DNA from 2 places in the Ornithinibacillus salinisoli genome. Region 1 is predicted to be linked to the other one. Evidence: a T-box and tRNA genes for the amino acid it is inferred to sense, from the RefSeq annotation. Region 1 holds a T-box; the other holds one or more tRNA genes.
The links. A T-box is a leader RNA that pairs with one kind of tRNA and senses whether it is charged. The one in region 1 lies ahead of tyrS (tyrosine--tRNA ligase), so its partner is inferred to be a tRNA-Tyr.
Positions count from the first base shown of each region.

Region 1 (11,823 bases):
AGGAATCATACCTGGGATATGTCGAACCTTGACTTCGATTTGTGAACCTTGCGTATGGGTTCCAGTAAGTTGTATTAGTGTATAAAGCATATCCTTTTCTGTTACAATTCCAACTAATTTGTTATTTTGAACAACTGGAACAGAGGCGAATTCACGATCATAAAATATTCGTGCTATTTCTTCAACAAAATCAAGAGGGTGAACGGTAATTACTGGCTGAGTCATAATAGTTTGAATTTCATTTTCTAACACTTGTTGGCCAGTACTCTTTTCCAAAATAGATGGACTGGCATCACGAACATCACGATCAGAGACAATACCAACGACATTTCTATCTTCATTGACGATGGGGATATGACGAATTCTGTGTTTCTGCAATAGATGTAAAGCTTCTGCAATGGAGTTTGTTGGTGATAATGTAACAACTTTTGTATTCATAATTTCTTCTACTAACATTTACATTCCCTCCCTCATTTTTCGATATCGATCTCGTTGTAAAAAACGTAATGTGTCAAATTTCTTTATCGATTCCTGATCAACATTTTTACCGATGCGAACCATTAAGCAATTAGCTGGGTGGGAGATTATTTCTGGATCGTCTGTAGGTGCAGGTAATAACCCTCCACTAGCCATCATTTTTTCCATTACTTTTCGGTAATCCCATATACTCAATTTTGTACCTTCTAGATCCCAATGCCAATAATATTCTGTTGATATGACAATATAATTTTCCATAAAATCATCCATCATCGATACCTTTAATAGACTGGAGGCAATTCCTGCTCCACGGAAAGAAGGAATAACTTCGATTGCACCTAGCTCAATTAAATTTTCCATATTGAACGTTGACCATCTTTCTAACGGGTCGGGGTGTAAATACGTAACATAGCCTATAATGGTTTCCTCTGTACGAGCAACGATAATTCGTCCTTCTGGTAAGTCTGCGATACTTAAAATTGCTTCAAATTGCTTTGTGGCTGGACGAAAAGCGGTAAGCTGTTCATGGAAGTTATATTGTTTTAATTCTGATGAAGGAAGTGGACCTTCAATTGTAATCAATCCGCTATTTGAATTACTAGTCATTGCATGGTAAGACATTTCATGATTCATTTTTTCACCACCAGCTCATTTGCTTCAATCATTATTCTTAATTGTATTATACAGGATAATCATGTGATTTTTTAGTGTTTTCAAGAATAGTTTTAAGAAAGAGAGGAGGGGGACACTAACGGGGTTATCGTGAGAGTGATAAATCGGAGCGGGCATGGACGTAATTTCATAAAATAAGGCTGTTTTCTAAAGGCTCTTTTCGCATAGTTTGTTGCTAATTTTACATAAACTGCGAAGCATAGTACTCATCGCTCCGGAAATACACTTCGATTCCCTGCGGGCTTACGATAAGCCTCCTCGCTCGCAAAACAAGTGCGCCAGCATCTTCTAGTAATACTTCGTACTAGGATTCCACGACGCAAGGGAAAAAAGAAGTTTACGCAAGTAGTTCTCTCGTTCCTTTGGGGTCTATCGTCTTCGCTTGGAGTAGGGGGTTAACGGAGCGGACATGTCGTACGTTATTTCGTAAAATAACCTCATTTGAAAATGTAATCGGACATCAAGTACGTTATTTGCTCTAATTCGTACCAGAATACCTGTCATTATGGTTAATAACGGAACAGATGTCCTTTAACCCCCTTTATTACCCAGTTTTGTCACAAATAAGGGAAGAATTGTCCTTTTCCATACTTCTCTTATTCATGTATTTCCTTGCCTCTTCGCGTTACCCGCGGAAAGCGACTGCTCGAAGCGAAAAACAGGTTGCAATTAATGCACATTTGATATAATCAGTAATATAACTGCGAAAATGTTTCAGGATTGATTTATTGATATTAGTTGGGAGGAATGAATATGAAAAGCAAATTTCTATTCGTAGTATTATTCTGTGTTTTAGGGTCTGCAATAGTTAGTAGTATGGATGCATTAAGTCATACTTTTAAATCAGTTTTTTATGGTACATCAATGGCAGTCTTAATCATCATTGGTTTAGTAAGTATCTATAATTATTTAAGAAAAGATAGAAGTAATCGGATTCAATAACTTTAGACAACGTACGCTCTAATTAGACAGATTGAACTTAGTTAAAGGTCTTTTTTATGCAGTTCTTAACATCTCAACCGTTTGTGTGATTTGATTTTTGACACGCTGAAATAGCATCGCTGACATCAAGTACGTTAAAAGCATTAATTCGTGAGAGTTCGATTAATAGATGAATAGATGTCCTTTAGCTTTTTATATTACCACCACATTAGTTCCAAATATGGGTACGAATATCTGGACCTGGACAATATCATTTCCAATCAGGATATTAAAAAAACCGCACAGTAAATTCGGATGTGAATTTACTGCACGATTTTTTATCAGCTTTACATGAAGCCTGTTAGGCGACAATCACTTATTTAGTCAGAGCCATTTTCATCCTCGTCGCCACCTGAGTCTGGGTCTTCAGGCTCTTGTTCTTCATCTCTATCTTCATTGTCACCAGGGTTTCCACCACCTGAATTCTCGTCTCCGTCTTTGTTATTATCATCTTTGTCTCGATCTTTTTTCTGATCTTCCTCTGGTTCTGAGAAATCTCCAACAACGACTTCTTTTGATGCAGATGATTCCATTCCGAAATAATCAACAGCTTTCACATGATATACTGCATTATTATTAGGAATAGAAAAATCGTTTTCAACAGTATTTCCAATTAGGCTGAATTTGCCATCGGGGCTATCTGCTCGATATATTCGATATCCTACAACATCTTTGCTGCTCGGTGCTTTCCAAGTTAGCGTACCACCTGATTTCTTCACTGATGTTGGAGCTGATGGCGCTTTTCCATCATCTTCAATTTCAGATCCCAATTCACTACTCGGTAAACTGATTTTTTCCCATGCCTCGCGATTAACATTCGGGAATAGCTGCGTTATATCACGAAGCTTATCATAGCCGTGTTTCTCTAAGAATTCTGGGTTAAACGTAATCCCATCTCCATCTACAAACTCTTTCGGTGTATTTGGACCAGCCAGAACAGCTTTACCGTTTACCATGACATAGTCACCACGAATCAGACTGTTGTCCACGTCAGTTGGTACGAATTTAGCATTAAATAAATCGCTTGTAACCAATCCAGCTTCACTACATAAATCAGACGGTAGCATACCAGAAATGGCGCAGAAGCTTCTAGAAACAATCCCTTCAGGCTGTGCAAATCTTTCTGAAGGTGCCATTAATTCTGGCTTAATGTCGGTCGCTACATTGACTAATTCTGCCCATAACTTAATATTTCGGTTACTATGATATAGATCACAGGAAGGACACTCTAATGATTTTCCAATCCGATAACCTAACCAGGCTCCCATTGTAACGTTGGGGTTTGTGCCAACAAAGTGTACATCTTTTGTATCGTTCGATGTTCCTGTTTTACCTGCCCAGTCTACACCAGAGTGCTTTAACTGTGAATTTAAATAGGATGCAGACCCTTGACTAATTACGTCACGCATCATATCCAGTGTTAAATAATTTGTTTGTGGAGTAAATACCTCTACTTCTTCACTTTCATGTTGATAAATAACTTCACCATCGGATGTAGTTATTTCTTCAATCATGTAGGCATCCACAAACTTACCGTTATTACCAAAGGTTGTAAATGCATTTGTGTTTTCTTCAATAGTAATACCGTGTGTTGCTGCTCCAATTGCAAGGGACGGATTCATATATTCATTATCAAGTAATGTAGTAATCCCCATTTTTTTAAGGTATTGATCTACTGGATTATCATTCATGATTTCTGCATATGTTTTAATCGCAGGAATATTATATGAATCAACCAAATGAGCACGTGCAGATAGTAAACCATGGTACCTCATGTCAAAGTTGCCTGGTATATATGGACCTTGTGGCGTGTTCCATACTGTTTCCACGTCTGCAATTGGTGTTCCAGGCTGTACAAATCCTGCTTCCATTGCGGGAGCGTAAACTAAAATAGGCTTCATGGTACTACCATTTGAACGCAATGCCTGTGTCGCGTAATTAAATTGATCTTCTAAGCTATAGTCGCGACCACCCAAAAAGCTTATAATTCTTCCTGTACTATTTTCAATTAGCATTCCAGACGCTTGAACCTGCTGTGTTATTTTTTCCGTCTCCCCAGTAACTGGGTTTTCGACTGGACCTGACCAATCTGGACCATAATGTTTGAAATTTTCCGCTACTTTCTGGAAGGCGTCATAAATTTCTTTATCAATAGTTGAATGGATATGGTATCCGTTTCGACGAAGGTCTCTATCAGCAAGGATACTATATTGCTCTTTTAATTCATCATTCTCCTCAAGATCATCCATTGTATAACCATCGTCAGCGGCTAATTTTTCCATAATAATGTCTTTAGCCCTTTCTACAAGTGCATCTTGTACATGCTGATAATTATCAATTTCTGAGTCGAAATCTGATATGAAATCTGCTGCAATGTCGTATTCTAAAGCTTCTTTATATTCCTTTTCGTTGATATATTCCATATCGTACATTCTATTCAGAACTACTTTCATTCGAGTAATTCCTGGTTCGATGCCTGCTTCATCTTTTAGTCCACCACCACTTGCTAAATTTAAAAATGGTGTATATTGGGAAGGGCTTTGTGGAAGGCCAGCAAGATATGCAGCTTGAGCTAAGTTAACATCTTTTGCATCAATACCGAATATCCCTTGAGCCGCCGTTTGTACGCCTGCAATATTTCTACCAGAAGCATCCCGACCATAAGGAACAATGTTAAGGTATGCTTCTAATATTTCATCTTTTTCAAAGAAACGCTCTAAGCGAAGTGCTAACAATATTTCTTTTGCTTTTCTTTCAAATGAAACTTCATTAGTGAGAATTTGATTCTTAATCAGCTGTTGCGTTAACGTACTTCCTCCTGATTTCATATCGGAATTAGTAAATTCTTGAACCAATGCACGAACAATAGCCTTAGGCACAATTCCATTATGTTCATCAAAATACTCGTCTTCCGTAGCAATTACAGCATCAATGAGAGTTTCGGATATTTGATCTAGATTTGTTTCTTCTCTATGTATATCTGAACGTATGTCCCCTAAATATACATTGTCAGCAAAATATAATCGTGAAGTCTCTTCGTAATTATAGATGTCTTTCTCCATACTGTCATATTCTCGTATTGGTTCATCTTTCACCAAGGAAGCAAAGTAACCAGCTCCAACGCCAACACCAAAAAACATACCTACAAAACCGATGACTAAAAAGAATAATATAATATTCCAAATAACATCATATGTTATACGTGATGCCCGTTGGATTTTTCCTGTTTTCCATATTGATTTTATTTTCTTACCATACTCTGTGAGTAGATTTTTAAAATTCACTATAATACCTCCTAAAATTCCACTACTAATTATAGCATATGGGCTCTTTTACGGGTATACATAATTATAAAATAATTGCAATATAACCTTTTATATGGTATGTATATAGAATAATGAATCATAAATGCTATGAAGGAATAAAGTAGTTAAGCAAATCACTATTAAAGAGAACTAGCGGTTGGTGTGAGCTAGTATATATTTGCTAATGAAATACGCTCTGGAGCATCTACTAATAGGATTTTTTAACCTATTGGAAGACGGTGTAGTCATCGTTAACAACCCCAAAGTGGCAATTCAGGTTGCAACAAGGGTGGTACCGCGTGTTAAACTCGTCCCTTATTGATAGGAACGGGTTTTTTTAATGGATAAAAAAATAGGAGTGAGAAGTAATATGGATATTTTACAGGATTTAGATCAACGTGGATTAATTCAACAAACTACTGATTTAGAAGGATTAAAAAAACACTTAGAAGAAAATCAAGTAACTTTATATTGTGGGTTTGATCCAACGGCTGACAGTCTACACATCGGTCACTTATTACCGATAACGATGTTGAAAAGATTTCAACAAGCAGGTCATAAACCAATTGCATTAGTTGGTGGTGGAACTGGAATGATCGGTGACCCGAGTGGACGTTCATCCGAACGTTCATTAAATACATCTGAAGTTGTCGAAGGGTTTAGCGAAAAACTAAAACAACAAATTTCCAAACTACTAGATGTAACTACGGAGTCAACGTCTGTCGTTGTACGAAATAATCATGAATGGTTAGGAAGTATGACGATTATTGACTTTTTACGTGATGCAGGAAAACATTTTGGTGTGAATTATATGTTAGCGAAAGAATCTGTTTCTGCTCGTATCGAACAAGGGATATCTTTTACCGAATTTAGTTACATGATTCTACAGTCACTTGATTTTCAAAAGTTATATGAACTAGAAAATTGCACACTACAAATTGGTGGAAGTGACCAGTGGGGAAATATTACTGCTGGAATGGAATTGATTCGACGTTCTAGGGAAAATCAAGATGAAGAAATTAAAGTATTTGGTTTAACGGTACCGTTAATAACGAAAGCGGATGGTACAAAATTTGGTAAAACTGCAGGTGGAGCAGTATGGCTTGATCCGGAAAAAACTTCGCCGTATGAATTTTATCAATTCTGGATTAATTCGGATGATCGAGATGTAATGAAGTTTTTACGTTACTTTACATTTTTATCTGAAGAAGAATTGGAAGCCCTACAGCAAGAGGTTGACGAACGTCCAGAAAACCGTGTTGCTCAGAAACGTTTAGCTGAGGAAATGACGAAAACTGTTCATAGTCAAGCAGCATTAGAACAAGCGCAAAAAATATCTGATTCATTATTTAGTGGAGATTTAAAACAACTTTCAGCAAGTGATATTAAACAGGGCTTTAAAGACGTGCCAACTTATCAAGCGGATAAAGAGGATATTGGGTTAGTTGATTTATTAGTTAATGCTAAAATCTCATCCTCCAAAAGACAAGCAAGAGAAGACATTAATAATGGTGCGGTCTATATTAATGGGGAAAGACAACAAGACCTACAGTATATTGTTTCAAAGGATGATCGGATTGAAGATACATTTACAATCATACGTAGAGGGAAGAAGAAGTATTTCTTAGTTCGGTTTAATTAAAGTTTTTGTTCGTATCGTTTGTTACAATTGATGTAAATTTTGACGTAACTCGACTGGAGAGCGACAATCTTAATAATACAAACTAGATAGATATAAAAGACTGTATTTAGTGGTGCGCCACATTGCAGTCTTTTTTAATGGTTAGGAATTTATAAAATTTAATGCCTGTGGATACTTCTTGGCATGAACTTCCAACTCCGACGGACAGGGCGTCATCGACCAGCACCTAGCGCAACTTCCTTCACCTTCGTACGATAACAGTCGACTTAGTCGAACATCCTTAAACTGTAAGATTAAAGAGGCGGGCTTTGCGCCAAACGGCGGCATACCCCGATGAAGGGGCATGTTTCCTTTTCGCTTTCGAGCATCACTATGACTGATTGTTTTCCATGGTGAATCCACTTGGTCCTTTAACAGCTATGTATAAAACAATAATTGAAGAGGATAAGGAATTTTGAATGAATTTGGAATCTCAACTATTAGATTACATATTGTTAGTCAACCTGTTGATTATCATTGTTTAGATCTAAATCATGAATGGATGAGAACAGAATAAAATGCTGCAGTGAAGGATTAATACTTGCTAGGGTTTACAATCAACAACCATACTATTATATGATTAAGCATCCAATCCTTACTCTTTTTTATCAATGAATAGGGTGCCATCTGTTTGAATTTGTGCAAAAAGCACATCGGAAATGGAGTTAACACCAAATTGCTTTAGTTGTTGTTTCACCCAATTTATATCAAGGTTTAATTTATCCAAGTTATTCGTTAGTATGATTCCGTCAGATATTACTTCTGTTGGAATTGGATATATTTTTGATTTGCTAGGAATATTCAAATCCAATTTTGTTACAGTGTTTTTATTTTCTTTTCTCTGAACTGATAGTTTGCCGTTAGTTTCAAATATTGCATAATCTACATCTGCTATAGAAAAGATCTTTTGCTGTCTTAACATCGCATTTAAAGAATCTAAGTCTAATCTACTTGTACGTAATGCTTTATCTACTAGTTTCCCTTCCTTGATTACAATTACCGGGGAACCAGTAACAACCATTCTTCCTTTTTTAGATTTAATATCAATGAAATCCATCAGTAAAGTAAATATAGTCCATCCAATTAATGCTAAAATACCATTACGAATGCTAAGATTCGAACTAACTACAAGATTTGCAGCAATGGAACCAATTGCGATTGCGGAAACAAAGTTAAAAAAGGTCATTTGGCTAATTTCTTTTCTTCCTAAAATTCTAGTTAGAATAAAAAGTACTAAAAATCCCGTAGCGATTCTTATTAGTAATTCATTTAATTCCATCTTATTTCCCACCTTTATAGTTTTTCCTTAGCATTATTGGTAGGTTTTTATTATTATAAACCCTATAAAAAATTTATATTATGTTAAAAACTATCTCCTCCAAATTATTGACGATACAACCAAGAAAAAACGTTGATAAAATTATTCAATCTCCATCGAAAGATCAACATTGATGAAACAAGCGCTGAAATAAGAGTATCGTCTATAAACACTGAATGGAGAATTTGTCATATAGATCATTCCCGTGAGTATTGGAATATACTAGTTTCGGTAATGCTGATTTTGAATGCAGAAAAGATTGGTTGAGATAGTACGAGGTACGGATGGATTTTGATGTGATTCTCGATTATCTCTGGAGTGTTTGTTACGTATATCAAAAAGCACATTGCTTAAGTAAAAGACGGATGTATTGATGATAGAAGTAAGTAATTCGGTATTTAGGTAAACACTACTACATCAGCAATCACCACTATGTATGCTAAGTTTTTCAGTCCACTCCTTCACAAAAGCTATTAATCTTTTTGTTCCCAAATTGGCTTCAATTTAGTGCATTATCTTTCAAGCTAGATTAAAATAAAAAACCCTGAAATGTTGATATAACAACATTTCAGGGTTTTTTGGAGTGTTAACCTGCAAAAACAAAAGTTAACGAGAGTAGAACTCAACGATAAGTTGCTCTGAGATTTCTGCAGGAAGTTCAGAACGTTCTGGTAAACGAGTGAACGTACCTTCTAACTTATCTGCATCAAATGAAACATACTCTGGAACAAAGTTGTTCACTTCGATAGCTTCTTTAATGATGTCTAAGTTTTGAGACTTTTCGCGAACACCAATAGATTGACCAGGTTTTACAAGGTAAGATGGAATATCAACACGTGAACCATCTACAGTAATATGACCATGGTTAACAAGCTGACGAGCCTGTCTGCGAGTACGTGCAAGACCTAAACGGTAAACAAGGTTATCTAGGCGAGATTCAAGAAGAACCATGAAGTTTTCACCATGAACACCTTTCATTTTACCAGCTCTATCAAATAAGTTACGGAATTGACGTTCGTTCAACCCATACATAAAGCGTAGTTTTTGTTTTTCTTGCAATTGTAAACCATACTCAGACATTTTTCTGCGTTGGTTTGCTCCATGTTGCCCAGGAGCATAAGGGCGTTTATCTAGCTCTTTGCCAGTTCCAGTTAATGAAATGCCAAGACGACGTGATTTCTTCCATACGGATCCAGTATATCGTGCCATAGGACATTTCCTCCTTTTATTTTATTTGCATAAAATAAAACTCGACCGTGTCTCTTCCACAAGTCCATTATGTATTCATGTACCATCGCTCCAGCAGCAGAGAGTTACACGATACACCTCTAAGATAGGTTTGTTATAAAAGTCTGGTAAAAATGACCGTCGAATTTCTGCGTCAGCTTGCTTTTGCGTTACTCACGTAAGAATACGATCCGTTACTCAAAGCTTCGCTACCTGAACTTCTAAGTCCTTTTTATCCTTTTTTTAAAACTTTACTTATAGAGGTACATAATGCGAACAAGTGGTGATTCACATAGGCTACCTTATTATTTTACACAAAGACTAGTATATAAGTTATACCACGTGAAGTCAATGGTTTTCTTTTCGATTTTAACAATATATAGGAAGAATCTCTGTACCATTATTGCCGTTGATACGTAAAAATAGTATAAAAAATTTCTAAAACTTCTTTAATAGGATAGGAAATATATCATTCTTATTATATAATAAATAAGTAATAGTTAGAAATTCCTAGATAGGTGATATGTGATGAAAAACCTTCAACACTTAATTCATGATTTAAGAAGTACATATTTTATGTTAATTACAGATAAATATTGTCAAAACAGTAAAGCATTCTATACACGCTTAACTAATATTTTAACCGAGTTACTTCAGGTATCCTATGTTGGATTTTATAGATACGATGATTGGAATACGACCTTCAATTTAATATCGGAAAAAAACGAGATGGTTCTCGAGCAAATCCTTGATAAACAACATTATTATAAGGATGCCATATTAAGTGATTCAGATGAAGTGTTTAAAGATCACCGAGATTTTTTCTCTTCCAAGCAGAACGACTATTCCTATGTGATTTTGCCATTGCAACCAACATTAGGTCCTGCATGTTTTTTGTTATTATTGTATCAGTCAAAGAATTTCCATAATGAAGTTTTGCCAATCATCAAAGAAGAGACGGAAAAAGTAATAAGTATAAATAATGACATAAATATACGAAATGACAGAGAGAAGAAAGAACAATTTTTATTGGAGCTGACATCTAGGTTCTTCTCTTTTGTTAGTAAGAGCGATATTCTTGCTGAAATAATTGCATCCGTTAAAAAAATGTATCCAACATTTACACATTTTTTATTATTGTCGCAGGATTATGATCACAATCCAAATTTACCTGTAAAAGCTCTAGAATATAGTGATGATTCCACCAAACGAGTGAGCTCTCAAGCTTTTATTAATGGCGAGATTCAAATCGAAGATCGCTTACAAGATAAAAAAACATATTTGTATGCACCTTTGATCGGCAACCAAGGAATATATGGAGTATTACAAATAATTACTCCAACAAATATGGAGTTTCCAGAGAATGAAATTGAATTTATTAAAGAGTTTGGTAATGCTGCTGGTCAAGCGATTGAAAATGCTTCTTTATATCAGGATTCCAAGCATTTAGTTTCTGACTTAAAGCTAATTAATGACATAACACATCAATTAAACTCAAATTTAAATTTAACAGAAATAACTCGAGTGGTAAGAGGTCAGATCGTAAATATTTGTCATGCTACGCAAATTGGTTTTATATATACGGATCAATCGGACCACCATAGTTTTGAAATATTAAAAGGAAGCACTCCTTATTTTGAATCAATAGAAGGGCGATCACTTTGTAAGTATTTGTGGAAACAGCTAAATACAAGTAAGGATCCGATATTTGCTGGCGAATTTAAAAGTGAGTTTAAAATTCCATATCGTTCTGTAATGGCAATACCGATGCATCATTCTGGAGCGATTAATGGATTAGTGGTAGTACTTCACGAAGAATCGTACTACTTCTCATTTAATAACTTTAAATTGATACAGTCTTTAGTACAACACTCCACATTAGCTTTAGCAAATACTATTTTAAAGGATCAGCTAGAAAAAGCAGTACATACAGATTACTTGACGAAGCTATATGCTAGAAGCTATTTAGATGAGAAGATAAGAGAGCATATGAATTCTGGTGAAATGGGCACACTTATTTTATTTGATATTGATGATTTCAAAAAAATTAATGATACCTATGGACATTATATTGGAGATGAGGTTATTAAACAAATAGCCGAAATTATTCTGACTAATATAGAGGACGAGGATGTCCCTGCTCGATGGGGTGGTGAAGAACT
Region 1 covers NZ_JBHUMI010000016.1:33,823-45,645, forward strand. Annotated here, with positions in the region: gene ACFSTA_RS10775 (acetoin utilization AcuB family protein) at 1-456, opposite strand, end outside; gene ACFSTA_RS10780 (GNAT family N-acetyltransferase) at 457-1,110, opposite strand; gene ACFSTA_RS10785 (transglycosylase domain-containing protein) at 2,451-5,414, opposite strand; T-box leader at 5,535-5,754, shown strand; gene tyrS (tyrosine--tRNA ligase) at 5,806-7,077, shown strand; gene ACFSTA_RS10795 (YetF domain-containing protein) at 7,712-8,395, opposite strand; gene rpsD (30S ribosomal protein S4) at 9,041-9,643, opposite strand; gene ACFSTA_RS10805 (sensor domain-containing diguanylate cyclase) at 10,190-11,823, shown strand, end outside.

Region 2 (11,823 bases), on a different contig from region 1:
TTTACCAAGGTCTTGTAGATCAACAAAAACCTCGAATTCTCGTTGTCTTACAGCAAGATTAAGTGCACTACTACTAGTTCCTTCTAATGTTACATTTACATATTCTGGTACACCACTTACGACATACTTCTCACTATCAATTCTAATTTCAACCGGGACATCTTCGACTGTTTCTGTCTGGGTTGATGAACCAGGAAAAGGAAAGAAGATTTTATCTTCATTGTTTGGTGAAGCTCCTTGATCTTCCATAACCGCAAAAACATATAACATAATTGCAAAAAACAAGGATAGACCACGAACAAACCACTTACTTTGAAACCATTTATCCATTGTTCTGCCCCCTTCGTTTGAATGTTTTTCGTTCAGGGGTTCTCAAATTCGGTGATAAGTTCTCTCGTAAGTAATTACGTAACTCATCCATGGATAGATCTCTTCGCAATTCGCCATTTTTCGTACATGAGATACTACCAGTTTCTTCAGATACAACTATAGTTAGAGCATCAGTAACCTCACTAATACCCATTGCGGCACGGTGTCTCGTACCTAACTCTTTTGATATAAATGGACTTTCTGATAATGGTAGGTAACATGCTGCTGCAATAATTTCATCTCCTTTAATAATAACCGCCCCATCGTGAAGCGGAGTATTAGGAGTAAATATATTTGTCAGCAATTGATGTGTCAATGCACCATTAATCGAAATACCTGTTTCAGCATAGTCAGCAATACCTGTATCACGTTCAATCGTTATTAACGCCCCTATACGACGTTTCCCCATATAGTTACAAGATTGAACGATATCGGAAATCATCTTTTCTAGTTGTTCTTCCTCTGACTTTGTACTCCTAGAAAATAAATTACCTCTTCCCAATGTTTCAAGCGCTCTACGAAGCTCTGGTTGAAATAATATTACTATACAAAGGAAACCCCACCTAATTGCTTCTCTCGTGACAAACTCAATTGTTTGTAACCCTAATACCATACTAAGAATTCTTACTATGATAATCACGATGATCCCTTTTAATAATTGGATCGCCTTTGTACCTCGTATTAACATGATTAATTTATATAATACATACCAGATGAGAGCTATATCCACACCTATTCTTAACAGGTCCAATACATTTAATCCCCCATCAAGCATGTTCGCACACCCTTTTATTCATGTATTTCTCTTCCCGTCTATAAATAATAACCTTATATATTATATCATATAATACATTGTAACATGTTAGCTATACAAACGATAATTACATAATTATTAACAACTTTTGTATCATAAAATACTTAGCTTTATCCTTTCCTATCTATAAAATAAAAAAACCTGGCTATTAACCAGGTTTATCCGCCCCATGAAAAGATGCTTTCTAAGAAGTCTTGTATGTGATATAGTATCCAATCAAATATTTGATTTACTTGCTTAAACTCACCATTCACATCCCCAGCAGATGCTAGTAACACATCACCATCCACTGTAGTTTTCTCTTCAATTAACTTCCCATTAATTAACGTTACATCTCCCTCGACCGTACCATCTATTTTCAAATTGCCATTTTTAACAACTAAGTCCCCTTCTACCGTAACTCCCTCAGGAACAATAACCATATCTCCTTTGATAACTAAATTTTCCTGTTTAGAAACTGTCAACTTTGAGTCTTGCTCCCATGCCGTAAATAGCCCACTAAACATAAATACGAAAAAGATAGCTGCCGCTGTTATAACAGGATGCATTTTAAACCATCGTACATACTTCATATGTTTCTTTTCCGTTGGCAGTTTATCCATAACTTGTTGGGTGAAATTAGCTGGTACCTGTACTTGATCCACACTCTTCAGTAACGTAATCGATCGTTTTAATTCATGAAAATGCTTTTGGCAGTTTTTACAACCTTCCAAATGCATACGTAGTTTCGTCTCATCTTCCTTTGATAAATCGCCATCTAAATGATGATGCATTAACCTAACTACTTCTTTATTACAATCCAAGTGGATCACACTCCTTTACACGTGGCGAAGCTTTTTGCGTAAAGCTTCCCTTCCTCGATGGATTCTAGTTTTTACTGTACCAAGAGGAATATCTAAGATGTCACTAATCTCCTGAAGGGAAAACTCTTCTAAATATCGCAACATAATTATGCTCCGGTATTTAGGTGGAAGATTCAACATTTCATTTTGAATATAATTTTGCAATTCCATCCCTTGTACTTCTTCTTCCGGTAACCGTTCATTCGTTGCCAATTGAGAATACATATCTAACCCATCCGTCCCCTTAACTTCCGCATCGAGATAATAATCTGGCTTTCGTTTTCGAATTCGGTCTATCGTTAAATTCGTAGCTATACGATACAACCAGGTAGAAAACTTTCTATTTTCGTCATAGGAATGAATGTTAACATATGCACGAATAAACGCTTCCTGCGCAATATCCTCCGCCTCATGCTTGTTTCCTAGCATTCGATAACAATGCTGAAAGATTTTATCCTGAAAAAACAGCACTACATCTTCGTATGCAGCCTGATCCCCTTTTTTGACCTGTTTGATTTTATCTTTAATTATAAGATCCATTTCTCGTACCTCCGCCAACGATGCGGTATTTATATTACGAATCTATACTACAATAGGTTTCATTACATTGAAAGTTTTTTTTATAAATAATAGGTAAATATTACTATTTTTTAATAAATTAGAAAATTTATTAATTTTTAGTTGCAAATATAGGTATTTTTACATAATATAGTATACTGGATATACTAAAATGGAGGATATGGGAAATTGGAGAAAGTCTTACTAAAAAAAATTGAGAAATGTCGCAGAGAAATGATCACATTAAGTTTCTCTAAGGGATTAACATCGGAGGCAGTTGTCCAAACCAGCAAAAGACTAGATGCACTATTAAATGAATACCAACGTAAAGAAGGATAGCAGCCGGAACACCAGAGTCCTTACATAGAAATCTTCATTAAAAAAGACATTACAATTTGAGTAAATTGTAATGTCTTTTTTATTTAGGTCGTTATTTTAACTTTTCACCAAATAAAGAACCCATTAATCCAACAGCCATTGCTGCTGTCTTATTCTTTTCATCCAAGATCGGATTTACCTCAACAAATTCCGCAGAGGTTAGAATTTGCGAATCTGCAAGCATTTCCATAGCTAAATGGCTTTCCCGATATGTCATCCCACCTAGAACTGGAGTACCTACACCAGGTGCTTCTTTCGGATCCAGGCCATCTAGGTCAAGACTCAGATGAACGCCATCAGTGCGTTCCTTTAAATAATTAATAGTTTCTTCCATGACATGAGACATTCCATTACGATCTATTTCATGCATCGTATATACTTTAATGCCTTTTTCTCTAATTAATTCCCGTTCACCTGGGTCAAGCGAACGTGCACCGACGATTACAATATTTTCTGGTTTAATCTTTGGAGCATAGCCAAAAATATTCGTTAATTTCTCGTGCCCTATTCCTAAACTTATTGCTAATGGCATACCGTGAATATTTCCTGAAGGGGACGTCTCACCTGTGTTTAGATCACCGTGAGCATCATACCAAATAACTCCAAGATTATCATAGTATTTAGAGGTTCCTGCCAAGCTACCGATCGCAATACTATGATCCCCACCCAAAATTAGGGGGAAACGATCTTTTTGTATTTCTTCATCCACCATTCTAGCTAAATGTTCATTAGCTTCTATCACTTGTTCTAAGTTTTTTAAATTTGTTCCATCATTATAATTAACTTTTTGATCAGGTCTATTGATTGGGATATCACCTAAATCATGGATATCAAAGTCTAGCTCCTGTAATTTTTCAATTGCTCCCGCATAACGTATTGCACTTGGGCCCATATCGACTCCACGTCTACTTTGGCCTAAATCCATCGGAACACCTATCATAGATATTTTCTTTTTCATTTTCTCTGCACCTCCAAAATTTTCTGTGTTGCCAAGAATAAACCCTACATCAATTATGTATTGCTTACACTTTTCTAAAGCCGCCTTAATCTACTATATTTTAGCTAAAAATAACAAACGACTCAACTTAACAATAAAATGCATATATATACACTACATAAAAGAAAACACGCCCTTTTATAGGAATATGTCGACTTTGGGCGCAAAACCCGGTTTTTGTCGGTCGTCCTTTTATCTTACAGTTTAAGGGAATTGTTTTTGTACGGAGGTGGAGCAAGTAGTGCTAATGCTCTAGCTCTGTAGTTTGACGTGGCTAAAAAAAATCAGGTGATAGTATTACTATCGATCCCGATTTTATCGTACTCTTTTAGCACCACTCTCAGAAACAGCTAAATCCAATACCCGAATTCCTGCTTCTTCCCATGCTCGCTTCACCTGATCCGCTTTTTCCTTGGTAGGCAAAAAGGCAATGCCACAATCTCCTCCACCTGCACCTGATGGTTTTCCTGCACCATCATATTGTTCTGCAATATCACACAACTTGGTAAGTAAAGGTGTTTCAATTTCAACATTGGCTTCCTTACCCACATCTGCTAGTGCTCGTCGATTTTGTTTTATACCGTTAATTACTAACATAGGATTGTCTTCCTTTACTCCTGTTAAAAAGGAACTTACTGCCTTTTCACTTTGCGAAAGGAATATCTCATATTTTGCTATATTATTATCTTTTAATTTCATCAGCTCATTAACCAGCTTTTTCGTAGAAGCTGGTTTCCCTGTCCATCCAATACAAAGATGTAGATGTTGGGGATATGGTAGCGATTGTACAGATAAATATGTCCAGTCCCTTTCCAACAACTCCTTTATTGAACTTGCCTGTTCATATTCCTTTTGTAGCCAATACGCCTGAAAAGAGGAATATTCAAGTATTCCCCCATAACTAGAAGCCGCAACATCTGCTCCGGATCCATTACCTTGTGTTGCCGCATGTGTAATAGCAGCTAACTTATAAATTACATGGGCTTCAGGTTTATTTGGTAAATATTTTTCAAGAATTGCAGCAACCACAGACGTTACTACTGCTGCACTAGATCCCAATCCATATTTAACCCCTGTATCATCTAATTCACTTTTAACCGTTAGTAGAAATTTCTCCGGGGTAAACCCACATTCATTCAAGTATGCTAAAGCAATACCCATTGCATTTGCTACAAAATGAGTCCTTTCATCAGTAGCATCCACCACTACTTTTCTACCTTCAAATTCCCATTTTAATTCGACCATATTAAAATTTTCTAACGTGAGTAGATTCTGTTCACTATTTTCAATAGTAGTATAAACATAACGGTCCACTGCCAAAACAGCTAGCTTATTATATGGCTCTAGCACTGCAAATTCACCAGCAATCATTAATTTTCCGGGAACTCTAACCGTCAACGATGTATTTGGCAACACAATTCAACCCCTATATGTAGGTTACTCCTTGCCCGGAACGACTAAGTTTAACATCAGTTACACCAGGAATTTCTCGGAGGATATCTTGAACTTTTTCTTCATTTTCTGGTAAGTAAAGCACTTTAACATTTGGTCCAGCATCTATTGTGAAATATGCAGGAATACCATTTTCTCTTAGTTGTTGCACGGTTTGCATAACCGCTAATGTTGTATCATGCCAGTACGTAAATGGAGGATTTGCACCCAACGTAGTAGCGTGCATTTTCAAGCAATTTGCTTCAGCAATCTGTCCAACTTTTTCAAAATCACGCTCTTTTATACCTTGCTTTATATCTTCAAGATCACTCGGAATACTATCTACCCAACTAGAAAAAAATGGAGAGGTTTCAACCGTGCGTCTCATACCCTCTCGGCTAGATACTTTCTTCATTTTCGCAGATAACACAACTGCAGCCACACGAACATCCCAATGATCTTGTGGAGAAACAGGAACAGCATATGAATCTGACCCATCTAGTTCCATACCTTTATGCCATTCAACAAAACCACCGTAAATTGAACGGCAAGCAGAACCAGACCCTTGTCTTGTTATTTTAGAAAGCTCTTGATCCGATAAACCTAAGTTAAGTGCCCGTGCTGCTGCTGCTGCCAAAGCTGCAAATCCAGATGCTGATGAAGCAAAACCTGCAGCTGTAGGCACCTCATTAATAGAGTGGACTTCTGCAAATAATGTCTTTTCTTGAGCATATTCACGTATCAAATCGAGGAACTTTGTTACACGGTGATACTGTTCATCAGTAACAAGCTTATGATCTAAATAAAAAATATCTTCTGTTAAATCCTCACGAAATTCTACAGTAGTCTTTGTGTAAAATCCGTCCAATGTTAAGGAAAGACTATTGTTAGTCGGGAGTATTAATTTTTCATCACGTTTTCCCCAATACTTAATTAAAGCAATATTCGTATGCGCTTTTGCCGTCGCCTTCATTTAAATCTCCTCTTCCGATCCAATGTTAACTAAATTAATCTTGTTTTCTTAGCACAAAAGGCCACACTGTATGGGCGCCAAATTTCTTAAGCTTTTCAGCGAGTTGTCTGGAATGAACTTCATTTTTTGCTAATGCAATAATACATCCACCATTCCCACCGCCAGTTAATTTCGCACCTAGGGCTCCTTCTTGACGAGCAAAATGTATTAATTTATTTAGACCTGCATCACTTACACCTAATGATTCTAATTCTTTTTGAGCCTCATTCAACATTTGCCCTAAAAAGTTCTTTCCAGCTTTTTCTAATGCATATTTTGCTTGATGTGTTAGTTCACCAATTCGTTCAATTTTCGAATGGATACGCCTTGGAGCAGTTTTTAGTAAATGGGCAACTGATTCAACCGCTGAACGCGTATCTCCAATTCTCCCTGAGTCTGCAACAATAAAGTGGAAATCAGAACCTGGCTTAATGTAATGAATTGGCGTTTCCTTCTCAAACCATACCGGTGATTCCGATGTGATAGTTAACGTATCAATTCCACTCGGTGAGCCATGTGCAAATGTTTCTGCGATATTAGCAAAATGGAGCAATTCATTTTCTGTATAACTAACATCCGCATAGGCGAATAATGATCGAATGATCGCAATGGCAACGGAAGCACTTGAGCCTAGCCCTTTACCAGGTGGTATCGATGACTTTACACGAATTATTAAATCTCTCTTTGGTAATTGAAGATGCTCTAATGTCGCTTCGATACTATTAATGATTCCATCCAAGGTTATAGGAGCTGACTCCATCGCCCCCTGATAAAATGTGCTATCGAAAGTTATTGGACCGGAGATTCGTTCGATCACTGATTCGACTCCAACTAATGGAAAAGGGATAGCGATAGCAGGTTGCCCGTGTACAACTGCATGTTCCCCAATCAGAATTAGTTTACTATGAGCTATTCCTATAGCTGTTTTTTCTGTTGTTGTTAATTTTTCGATACTCATTTTGAATATTGTGCCACCAATTCTTTAGCTTTTCCAACACGGATTTCTTTTTCTTCTACTAACTTCTCTGCAATAATATCGATCATCTCCCCAGTAGCTCCAGCCGCTATTGCAACAGAGCGTGAATGTAATGCCATATGACCTTTTTGGATACCATCTGTCACTAAGGCTTTTAATGCTCCTAGGTTTTGCGCTAAACCTACAGTAACGATTACTTGAGCCAACTCTTGTGCTGATTCAACACCTAATATACTATGCGCAACTTTAGAAATCGGATGTACCCGGATAGAACCCCCAACCGTTCCAACTGACATTGGAAGCTCTAATTCTCCAACTAAATTTCCTTCTTTATCAACAGACCATGTAGTCATGGAACCATAATGTCCAAACCGAGCTGCATAGGCATGGGCACCCGCTTCTACCGCCCGCCAATCATTACCAGTTGCAATGACGATCGGATCAATTCCATTCATGATACCTTTGTTATGTGTCACAGCACGATAAGGATCTGATGCTGCAAATTCATATGCATGGACAACACCATCTCTTACTTCTTCTCCAGAATAACCGCCACTTTCCAATAATTCAGGTGGTATAACACATTTTGCTTTTGCTAAACAACGGTCTGCATAATTGGATAATATCCGTAAATATACTTTACCATTTGTAATTTCTTCAACTGTTGGCGCAAGTGCTTCTACCATTGTATTAATTACATTCGCTCCCATTGCATCGCATGTGTTTACATAGACATGCAAAACGAGCATTTTCCCATAGGAGGAAGTGGAATCCTCATTTAATATACGTACTTCTATATCCTCTGCTCCTCCACCTCTTTCTAACATACTTGGATGCGCAGCGTTTGCTATATCAATTAATTTTTGTTTATCACTTAATAGTGCTTGTTTTGCCAACTGAAAATCTGGACATCCAACTACTTGGATTTGCCCAATCATGACTCGTTCTGTTGCTTCAGCTGTAAATCCACCAGCTTCTCGCACAATTTTTGCAATATAACTAGCAGAGGCCACAACGGATGGCTCTTCGATAGCCATTGGTACTACATACTCTTTCTCATTAATTAAGAAGTTTAAGCCCAATCCTAACGGAAGTGGAAAGGTTCCAATAACATTTTCAATCATTTTATCTGCAGTATCAACGGGTAACGGGTCTTTTGCATACAAATTTTCTATTTCCTCTTGTGAGAACGTATGAATATTCGCTAATAGTTCTCTCCGTTCTTCTACAGTTTTATTATAGAAACCAGGTATTCTAGAAGAATTCATATTATACCATCCTTTATAGCATCTATTAAAAAATCAAAGTTAATATAATTATATCGTATCAAATACATTATAGTATACTTAATTTACTTTATCTATTATGTTAAAAAAATGCTTAAAATGCAAATAAAACAAGGTTGTATGCTGTTAGCAACCTTGTTTTATTTAAGATATTTTATGTAATTGTATTATTGTTAATAAATGGTGAGCCATGAAGGATTCGAACCTTCGACCCTCTGATTAAAAGTCAGATGCTCTACCAACTGAGCTAATGGCTCATTAAATTATGAGTTCTTATTCTATTCGTGCGTTCATCCAAATGACCCCTACATCTTATAGCTTATTCAAAGATGATTGGTGCTTCGGGGTTACTCGAAGCTTACTCGGTAGTTGCTTTGCTCGTTGCTCTACCTGTGCTCGTCGTGTTGCAAGTAAGTCACGAAGTAGCACTCCTCGCAAGCCTGCACATAGCAGCGTATTCGATGATGCTTGCGGCTAGCTAATGGCTCGTTTAATTATGAGTTCTCTAGTTTTTACCTATGTATATTAATAAAACATTCAATTTCACAGCTATTTAAGGCAAAAAAAAAATGGCTGGGCTACCAGGATTCGAACCTGGGAATCACGGGATCAAAACCCGATGCCTTACCGCTTGGCTATAGCCCAACAAACTAATGGTGGAGGGGGGCAGATTCGAACTGCCGAACCCTGAGGGAGCGGATTTACAGTCCGCCGCGTTTAGCCACTTCGCTACCCCTCCGTAGTTAGTTTAATCAATGTTATTTTTTTTATACATAAATGGTGCCGGCCAGAGGACTTGAACCCCCAACCTACTGATTACAAGTCAGTTGCTCTACCAGTTGAGCTAGGCCGGCAAAATATGGTGGAGGATGCAGGGCTCGAACCTGCGACCCCCTGCTTGTAAGGCAGGTGCTCTCCCAGCTGAGCTAATCCTCCGTGTTGGTGACCCGTACGGGATTCGAACCCGTGTTACCGCCGTGAAAGGGCGGTGTCTTAACCGCTTGACCAACGGGCCATTCATTAAACCCTATTAGCTTGTTTCAGCCAACGAATTTTATTATATACAGATTCGACACCTTTGTAAAGAGGAAATCATTATTTTTTTTAAAAAAAGTTTATCCTTTAACAAAAACCTTGATATGACTTGATTTACAACAATTATTAGATGATATTTCATTGTAATCAATACCTTTTTAACTTTAATTATTGGTGTTTTTTTTTTTATATTTACAAAATAAAAAATACTAAAAAGTTCATTTCATAAAAGATTTTCGAAGACATATTCTGACACAGTCCATTAAAAATTACATGAAAAAAGTTAATTAGCAAAATTGGTTTTTTCTTTAATCAGATGATAGGATATAATGGATAATGAAAACTATTTGGAGGTGTAATAATGTCTGGGTTATTACAGGGAAAGAATATTGTAATTATGGGTGTAGCGAATGAAAGAAGTATTGCCTGGGGAATTACAAAATCATTACATAATGCAGGAGCTAATTTAATTTTTACTAATAGACAAGAACGTTCTTATAATAAACTATTGAAGCTTCTCGAAAAAAACGAAATCGAAGCAAAGCTAGTAGTTAATTGCGATGTTGCTAGTGATGAAAGTATCGCCCTTGCATTTGACAAAATAAAAGAGGATGTCGGTGTTATACACGGAGTTGTACATGCCATCGCTTTTGCAAATCGTGATGAGCTAAAAGGAGAATATGCTGATACATCTCGTGAAGGGTTCTTATTGTCTCAAGAAATTAGTGCATATTCACTTGTTGCAGTTACTAAAGCTGCTAAAGAGTTAATGACTGAAGGTGGAAGTATTGTCACTCAAACATATTTAGGTGCAGAGCGTGTGATTCCAAATTATAATGTTATGGGTGTAGCTAAAGCTTCACTTGAAGCCAGTGTAAGGTACTTAGCAGAAGATGTTGGAAAATACGGTATTCGTGTTAACGCTATATCCGCTGGACCAATTCGTACACTTGCTGCTAAAGGAGTTTCAGGATTTAATGAAAAAATGGGTGTTGTCGAAGAGAAGGCTCCATTACGCAGAAATGTAGATCAAGATCAAGTTGGAGATGCCACGATGTTCTTTATAAGTGACTTATCTCGAGGAGTAACCGGGGAAGTATTACATGTTGATTCTGGTTTCAATATTATCGGTGGATAAATAACATCCTTTTTAACAATCAACTATCAGACGCTTACTTAAACTAATAGTAGGCGTCTTTTAACATATAATGAAATAAGGAGGGGGGAGTATTAGGTGCAAAGTTGGTTTGGAAAAACAACTGATATCACGTTTGAAGTATTTGAAATGAACCATATCATTATGATTTCAATTCATGTCATTGGATCTCTTCTCCTATTTAACTTAGGTAAGAGGCTATCATCCCGTACACAACATTTCATACGTTGGGGATTGTTATGTACTCTAATCCTTTCTGAAATAAGCTATCAAGTCTGGGGGATATACAATGGAGCATGGAATCCGAGAGAGTTTTTACCATTTCAACTATGCAGTATAGCTGGGATTATAGCAATGTTTGCACTATACTCGAAAAATATTAAATTAATTCAATTACTTTTTTTCATTGGCATTATTCCATCGATATTGACGGTTTTAACTCCTGAATTACATCATGGTTTTCCACATTTTCGCTTCTGGCAATTTTTTATTCATCATATTGTATTAACTTGGGCTAGTATATTTCTTACAATCTCTTTTAATGTAAGAATCTCACTAATAATTACAATTGAAATCTATATATATTTATTAGTCTATGCAGGATTTATTGGCTTTTTAATAAATCCAATATTCAATGCGAATTACTTATTTCTCGCTAATACACCAAGAGCAAATACACCTTTAGGTTTACTTGGGAGTGGTTTATCGTATTATGTAAATCTTTGTCTTATTGGTTTAGGTGTTTTTCTATTACTATTTGTTTTTTATAAACTTTTTGTAAGACTTATAAAGTAAAGTTTATCATTTTTTAGATCAAAAAAAGGATTACCTCATTCGCAATCCCTTTTCATGTTAAGAGCTTCCAAGCGGACTTGAACCGCTGACCCCCACCTTACCATGGTGGTGCTCTACCGACTGAGCTATGGAAGCATATTTTTTTAGACAAAAAAATGGCTCCACAGGTAGGAC
Region 2 covers NZ_JBHUMI010000005.1:125,994-137,816, forward strand. Annotated here, with positions in the region: gene ACFSTA_RS03100 (CdaR family protein) at 1-330, opposite strand, end outside; gene cdaA (diadenylate cyclase CdaA) at 323-1,144, opposite strand; gene ACFSTA_RS03110 (zf-HC2 domain-containing protein) at 1,342-1,986, opposite strand; gene sigW (RNA polymerase sigma factor SigW) at 2,002-2,565, opposite strand; gene ACFSTA_RS03120 (aspartyl-phosphate phosphatase Spo0E family protein) at 2,773-2,922, shown strand; gene rocF (arginase) at 3,014-3,919, opposite strand; gene ACFSTA_RS03130 (phosphomevalonate kinase) at 4,274-5,374, opposite strand; gene mvaD (diphosphomevalonate decarboxylase) at 5,385-6,362, opposite strand; gene mvk (mevalonate kinase) at 6,397-7,359, opposite strand; gene ACFSTA_RS03145 (hydroxymethylglutaryl-CoA reductase, degradative) at 7,356-8,645, opposite strand; tRNA gene ACFSTA_RS03150 (tRNA-Lys) at 8,845-8,920, opposite strand; tRNA gene ACFSTA_RS03155 (tRNA-Gln) at 9,234-9,308, opposite strand; tRNA gene ACFSTA_RS03160 (tRNA-Tyr) at 9,318-9,402, opposite strand; tRNA gene ACFSTA_RS03165 (tRNA-Thr) at 9,442-9,517, opposite strand; tRNA gene ACFSTA_RS03170 (tRNA-Val) at 9,524-9,599, opposite strand; tRNA gene ACFSTA_RS03175 (tRNA-Glu) at 9,604-9,678, opposite strand; gene fabI (enoyl-ACP reductase FabI) at 10,060-10,836, shown strand; gene ACFSTA_RS03185 (YwaF family protein) at 10,933-11,649, shown strand; tRNA gene ACFSTA_RS03190 (tRNA-Thr) at 11,712-11,784, opposite strand; tRNA gene ACFSTA_RS03195 (tRNA-Asn) at 11,806-11,823, opposite strand, start outside.
Region 2: it encodes a tRNA-Tyr, which carries the amino acid that the T-box ahead of tyrS (tyrosine--tRNA ligase) is inferred to sense. The anticodon was not compared.